DNA from 2 places in the Paenibacillus lentus genome. Region 2 is predicted to be linked to the other one. Evidence: riboswitches for the same ligand, from Rfam matches in the RefSeq annotation. Region 2 holds a riboswitch; the other holds the start of a gene.
The links. Region 2 has a riboswitch for S-adenosylmethionine ahead of metA (homoserine O-acetyltransferase MetA). Riboswitches for the same ligand answer to the same signal wherever they lie in the genome.
Positions count from the first base shown of each region.

Region 1: it holds a riboswitch for S-adenosylmethionine, as region 2 does, so the genes downstream of both, EIM92_RS08750 (methionine ABC transporter ATP-binding protein) here and metA (homoserine O-acetyltransferase MetA) in region 2, are expected to answer to the same signal.

Region 1 covers NZ_CP034248.1:1,957,836-1,961,426, reverse strand. Annotated here, with positions in the region: gene EIM92_RS08755 (methionine ABC transporter permease) at 70-738, opposite strand; gene EIM92_RS08750 (methionine ABC transporter ATP-binding protein) at 738-1,754, opposite strand; SAM riboswitch class I at 1,901-2,061, opposite strand; gene EIM92_RS08745 (Cthe_2314 family HEPN domain-containing protein) at 2,176-2,892, opposite strand; gene EIM92_RS08740 (COX15/CtaA family protein) at 3,036-3,591, opposite strand, start outside.
Region 2 covers NZ_CP034248.1:4,442,472-4,446,062, forward strand. Annotated here, with positions in the region: gene EIM92_RS20130 (aminotransferase class I/II-fold pyridoxal phosphate-dependent enzyme) at 1-1,026, opposite strand, end outside; gene metA (homoserine O-acetyltransferase MetA) at 1,046-1,981, opposite strand; SAM riboswitch class I at 2,116-2,239, opposite strand; gene corA (magnesium/cobalt transporter CorA) at 2,679-3,591, shown strand, end outside.

The DNA of each region.
Region 1 (3,591 bases), 2.5 Mb from region 2:
ACCTTCTCGGTGCTAAAAAGCAACTTTTTGAACTCTTATTTAAACCCGCACGATATATATAGTATTTCCTTATTTCCGTGTAAAATAAATAACTAGACGGTCGCCAATCATTTGCAGCAGCTGCACGAATATGACCATAAAGACCACCGCTACGATCATAACTTCCTTCTGGTAACGATGATATCCGTACCTGATCGCCAGGTCGCCAAGTCCACCGCCCCCAACCATGCCGGACATTGCCGTATAGGAGACTAGAGTAACCGCCGTAATTGTCATTCCGGCAATCAGCCCTGGCAGCGATTCGGGCAGAAGCACCTTGCGAACCACTTGCAGCGGGGATGCTCCCATCGCCTGAGAGGCCTCAATCACACCGCGGTCAACTTCACGCAATGAAGTCTCGACGAGACGCGCAAAGAACGGAGCAGCTCCGATCACGAGCGGCAGAATCGTCCCCTGAACCCCTATCGATACCCCGACGACCATCCGGGTAAATGGAATCAGGACTACGATCAAGATGATAAACGGTACAGATCGGACAATATTAACGATGATCGATAATATTCTGTAGAGCAGACCGATTAGCCAGTGATTGGATCGCGAAAAGCTATATAGCATAATTCCGAGCGGCAGGCCAATCAGAAAAGTAAAGAAAGTCGCATAGCCCATCATGAGCAGCGTATCGCCTGTGGCAATGCGCATTTCATCCCAATTGATTTTGGAGAAATCCAAATCGCCCATTACCCGATCACCTCCACATCAAGATCCCGCTCCCGCAACAGCTTCAGCGTCTCATCCACCTTGGCATTATCGCCTTCGAAGGAAACCGTCAATTGACCATACGGGACATCCTTAATTGTGGAGATCGTCCCCTGCAGTATGGCAAAATTAACTCCCGTCTCTCTTACAACCTGAGACAACACCGATTCATACGTCTTTGCGCCCAGGAACGTAATTCTCACCAATCTTGCCCAAGCAGGCAGCGGAACCGAAGTGACTTGCTTAAAGCCTTCTTCTCCGGCAAGCTCCCGACTGATGAATTCACGCGTAACCGCATGCTTTGGCTTCAGAAACACCTCAGTGACCGGGCCTTCCTCCACGATACCGCCCTGATGAATGACGGCAACTCGGTCACAAATTCGCTGGATCACATGCATCTCGTGCGTAATCAGCAGAATTGTCAGATTAAATTTACGGTTTATCTCCAGCAGCAGATTCAGAATCGAATCCGTCGTTTGCGGGTCCAAGGCAGAGGTCGCTTCGTCGCATAACAGCACGTCAGGGTCGCTGGCAAGCGCCCGGGCGATTCCTACCCTCTGCTTCTGCCCCCCGGATAACTGAGCAGGATATTTCTTCTGGTGTTCTGTTAATCCAACAAGCGCAAGCAGTTCATTCACTTTTTCCGCTATTTGCTTTTTGGGGACGCCCATGAGCGTTAGAGGAAAAGCGATATTGTCATATACAGTGGCGGAGGACAGTAAATTGAAATGTTGAAAAATCATACCGATTTTCCGGCGCTGCATTTGAAGCTCTCGCCGCTTCAGCTTAGTCAGCTCCACCCCACCTACCCATACTTCCCCTTCTGTTGGACGCTCCAGCAAATTGATACAGCGGATAAGCGTACTTTTACCGGCTCCGGAATGACCGATGACCCCGAATACTTCTCCCTTGTTCACGGTAAGGTTCAGCCCAGATAAGGCAGTGGTCGCTTTTTTCTTGTTGCCGTAAGTTTTGGTGAGCTGTTTGAGTTCAATCAAGCTAGTATCCTCCCGTCTCATCATAATGACGCCAAAGCATATTTTCGCTCCTACATGTTCATACCCAATCAAATCATTTATTTATGCGAATAATAAATAAAGAGCCCTGCAGATTCAGAGGGCTCTCTTTACGTAAAGACAATGCCTTCTCATCTACCAAAACCGCCCTGCGCGTTGCCACGTTACGCGATCTTGAAGGAATTAGCACCATGACATTTGCTAAAGATGCAGCGATCCAAGCTGCAGTTCTTTACAAATCGGTTGCTGGGCTTCATCGGGCCTTTCCCTCCGCCTCTCTTGATAAGAAAATATGAAATTGATGAAAGATCAGCAATGAAATCTTTCTGAAACTATTCTATAGAAATAGAGTATAGATTCTTTCCTCTCGTTTGTCAAAGGAAATTACTATATTATCTATGCGCTAACTCTGTTTAACTTTTTTCCATCTTTGGTTCGTATAAGTAAACACCGTATGCAGGGACTCGCAAACCATCGAATATCCATGTTCCAAATCATTCAGATGCTTGTCGAGATTCTCAAGCTCCACCTTGCCATCCAGCCCCTGATGACGCTGCCACAAGTCATCCTGCATCTCTGCATTCATATAATGGATCTCCGTATTGCGCCGACGACGCAGTATGCTCATTGATTCCTTATGTTTGTCCTTAATGTCGAACAACTGATCCGCTAGTTCTGGATGCACCTTCAAATAACGAAACTGACGAAGCACCGTAAAATAGGAAAAGTGCGCCTTCACCTTAGACGTATTCAGCTCAAACAACTCGTTCAATACCGTCCCGAGCTTATCCAATATAGAAAACACCCGAATGAATCCATCCTTGTAAAAATAGACGTACCTGGCATAATCACCCTTTTCTGCGGCGGGCATATCCTCTAAATAGTCATGGGTGACCTTGCGCCGAAAATAATTAGCCGCATACTTGCACTGTTCAAGCTCATCTAGAGAAGAGATTAAGCCATAAATCCAAATTTCAAGCTTGCGTAAATCATGCGAGGGATCTCGATGCCGCTCTATTTCTTTCTGCAGGATCCTTATCATTTTTAAAATGGCGTCCATCGTATCCGCCAGTATTCCTTCATTCTGTCTGGGAGGTTCGCCAAGCAATGACCGCAGCATACCTATTCCTCGCTTCCCTGGATGATCGTACAGCTATTATTTTATCACAATTTGGAACGTTTCATGAGCCCTCCAGGCATGAACAGCACGCCACTTAACTGCTGACCTACCACAAAAAAAAAATCATCTCATTAAAGTACGGGTTAAGACTCCAAAGAGTTAAACGCCTGCCCCTGCTCGCTTGGCAAACGGCTCATTTGCCAGGTGCGTACGCATAGATAAGATAAAACCCCGAACAGAGCTGCCAAAACGACGATGTGAGCCAATGACGTAAATAAATAAACATGATAATTATTCACAGTAAACACGATGCTGGCTCCCGTTAATACTTGAATCACCGAAAGGATCGTCGCGGCCAACCCCAATGTCCGCAACTCGCGATTAGCGGGGTGCTTCCAATAAGCGATATGCCCCATGATGGCGATAAGAATCAACAGCAATGCAGCCGCCACGCGGTGCAGGAAAGCAATGCCGACCCCGCCCGACAGTTCAGGAATCAACTGCCCGTTACAAAGCGGCCAGCCGAGGCAGCCGCCAGCAGAATCCGTATGGCTTACGTATGCCCCAAGATACACGACAACATAAGTATAGGCAGTTATCACCCATACCAGATTACGGAAAGCTTTTGACACCCGCACGACCGGAACTGAAGCGGATTTTCCCTGTCTGACTTCATCCTCACGGATGCCAAGCACAAGC
Region 2 (3,591 bases):
TGTCTGTACGGCTGGATACGTCATTAAAGATTCAACTCCGCCAAGACTCTCGGCAAAAGCGATCAGCTTCAAGTGACGAAGCACCGGTTCCACATAACGCGCATCGGATACTCTAAAAGAGAAGATGCCCGTGTTGCCGCTCGATTGGGCATTTTGAATCTCATAACCAGGGTGATCCGGCAGTCCGGGATAGAAAACTTCCGTTACCTGCGGATGATTTTGCAAATGCTTGGCTATGGCAAGGGCATTGCTTTGATGGCGTTCCATACGCAAAGCCAGCGTCTTCATTCCCCGCATAAGCTGATAAGAATCGGTCGGGCCAAGTACCGCTCCGATTGAATTGTGAAGAAAGGCGATTTCTTCTGACAGTTCCTTTCCTTTGGAAACAATCAGGCCAGCCAATACATCATTATGTCCGCCCAAATACTTTGTAGCACTGTGGACGACAATATCGGCGCCAAGCTCGATCGGGCGCTGGAAGAACGGAGTCAGCAGCGTATTGTCGACGATGGTCACAAGACCATGGTCACGGGCCCACTGGCTAACCGCTCTAATATCCGTAACCATCATCAGCGGATTCGTCGGCGTCTCGATAAATACCGCCTTTGTGTTAGGCTGTCTGGCCTCTTCAAGCGCACTTAAATCGTTCGTATCCACATAGGATGCGGTAACTCCATATTTCGATAGTACCCGCTCCAACAAACGATAAGTACCGCCATATAAATCAAGCGAAACGATCAAATGATCGCCGCTAGCGAACAAAGTGAACACGGTCTGCAATGCCGCCATGCCGGAGCTGCAGGCAAAGCCCGCATCCCCTGCCTCCAACGCAGCCGCTGCTTCTTCCAACACCGCACGCGTTGGACTCTTTGTCCGCGAGTAATCGAATCCAGTACTTTGTCCCAACCGTGGATGCCGGAAAGCCGTTGCCTGGTATATCGGATAGTTCACTGCTCCGGTAACCGGTTCCTCAATTGAACCGATCTGTGCAAGCACACTCTCAATACGGTACTTTTTCTCTGACATATCATAATCCCTCCGCAACCTATATATGATAAATGAGTCCGCCCTGTTGATCGATGTCATAGGGCGTTTCTTGATACACATAGTAGTTCAGCCAATTGGAGAATAATAAGTTAGCATGGGACCTCCAAGTAGATTTCGGGGGACGTGACGGGTCATCGTTGGGGTAATAGTTAACAGGAATCGCAATATCTAGCCCTTTAGCCACATCGCGATCATATTCCCATTTCAATGAGCAAGGATCATATTCGGAGTGTCCCGTTACGAATATTTGCTTGCCGTCTTTCGTCGCTACGAGATAAATGCCCGCTTCTTCGGATTCAGCTAAAATATCAAGCTCCGGCACCTTCTCAATGTCGCTGCGTTCAACGTCCGTATGCCGCGAATGAGGTACTTGGAACACCTCATCAAAGCCTCTAAGCAATTTGACATTTGGAATGTTCACTGTATGCGGGTACACACCGAAGCATTTTTTCGCAAGAGGAATTTTTCTAACCCCGTAATGGTAGTATAAACCAGCTTGGGAAGCCCAACAAATATGCAGGGTTGAAGTGACGTGCGTCTTGCTCCACTCAAAGATCCCTTTCAGCTCTTCCCAGTAGTTTACTTGTTCAAATTCCAGTTGCTCGACCGGGGCGCCCGTAATGATCAATCCGTCAAAACGCCGTGACTTGATTTCGTCGAATGTCTTATAGAACATTTCAAGATGCTCAGCCGGGGTATTTTTGGATATATGGGAACGCGGATGGAGAAGGACGATTTCCACCTGCAATGGTGTATTCCCGAGCAAACGTAAAATTTGTGTTTCGGTTGTCTCCTTCGTCGGCATGAGGTTCAGGATGGCGATTCGCAGCGGACGTATATCTTGTCTGTAAGCCCGGGACTCATCCATAACGAATATGTTCTCATTCTCCAGTATTTCTTTCGCCGGTAAGTGATCAGGAACTTTAATTGGCATACTCTCTTCAACTCCTTCTCTGAACAAACATTGTCGTGTGCGTTGTCATCCTATCGTAGAAAGCGACGGCATTCTATACAAGAAAAACCTTTCTCAGTTAGAGAAAGGTCTTCATTATAATTATGAATGCGCCTCTCTCATCTCTCAGAGACCGCAAGCGCTCCCGCTTGACGGTTCTGCAAGAATTAGCACCGTACGATTAAATCGCCGGTTGCCGGGTATCATCGGGCCAGTCCCTCCACCTACTCTTGATAAGATTTCGCCATATTTAATTATTCATGGAACACTTCAGTTCCCTGAGAACACTTTAATGTATAAAGAGACTTCCGTCAAGAACCCAGCGGTAATCACCTTCCGCCCTTTTCCTTCATAAGCTGAAAAATAGCCCTGCATATATAAGAATGGCTTGATCATGCCAAATGTCTAGGGTTATACTAGACAAGTGTTAATTAACAATAAGGCAAAGAGGTGAAACCGATTATGGAAGGCGACCCGAGTCCGCAGAGAACTGCCCCACAACAACAATGTATAGGAAACCGATCAGCAGAGCGCTCACGGATGATTTGGGGCTCTTTCGTTTTCGTTTCCCGGTGTTTTATAAAAACGCCTTTTTAGGCGTTACCGGCTGCTGATCCTTTTCCTATGCTTGCTAGAGCATATAAATCCGACAGGATTGGGGAAAAGGAGAGTGGAACCATTGAAGATTCGTCATGTTAAAGACGGCGTATTTACAACGGTTGATAATGTGGAACTGACAACCACAGCACCGAAGGAAGGCTTTTATTGGATTGATGCGGACGGTGAGGATCTCAAAATTTTGCAGCCGCTATTCTCCCTGCATGACTTGGCTGTAGAGGATTGCTTAACGGAGGAAGAGCAGCGTCCGAAAATTGAAACGTATGATAACCATTATTTCATTGTCGTTAACAGCATCCGCTTCGATGATGAAGAAATCTTCCTACGAGCCTTGAACATCTTTCTCGGCCGACATTACATTATCACGGTTACTAAGCAAAAGATCAACGAGCTACGAGCAGTTAAACCGATCTTGTGGGAGCAGGAAGTAAGCGAGCCTGACCGCTTCCTCTACTTGCTCATTGACCTTGTCGTGGACAACTACTTTACGGTCAGCGACCGGATCGAAGTGAAGATCGAGAAGCTAGAAGAGGATATTCTGATGCATACAAAACGTTCCCATCTTAGCGAAATTATCGGTCTGCGAAGTGAAATATTGTGGTTGAAAAAGATGCTGGGGCCGCAAAAAGAAGTTATCAATATTTTAAATAAAAAGGATTTGCGTTTGATCGATGATCAATTACAGAAGTATTTCAGCGATATTTATGAGAACGCCGTGAAAATCTCGGAGAACTTCGAGACGTTCCGCGAGCTGATGGGCAACTTGCGAGAAGCCTACCAATCCTCGATCGCCAACCGGGCGAACGAGATTATGCGTGTGTTCACCGCAATCACGACGATATTCATTCCGCTGACTTTAATTACAGGTATATACGGAATGAACTTTGACCATATGCCTGAGCTGCACTGGAAATATTCTTATTACGTGGTGCTTGGGATCATGATCGTTCTCGGCGCAGGAATGTATTACTTGT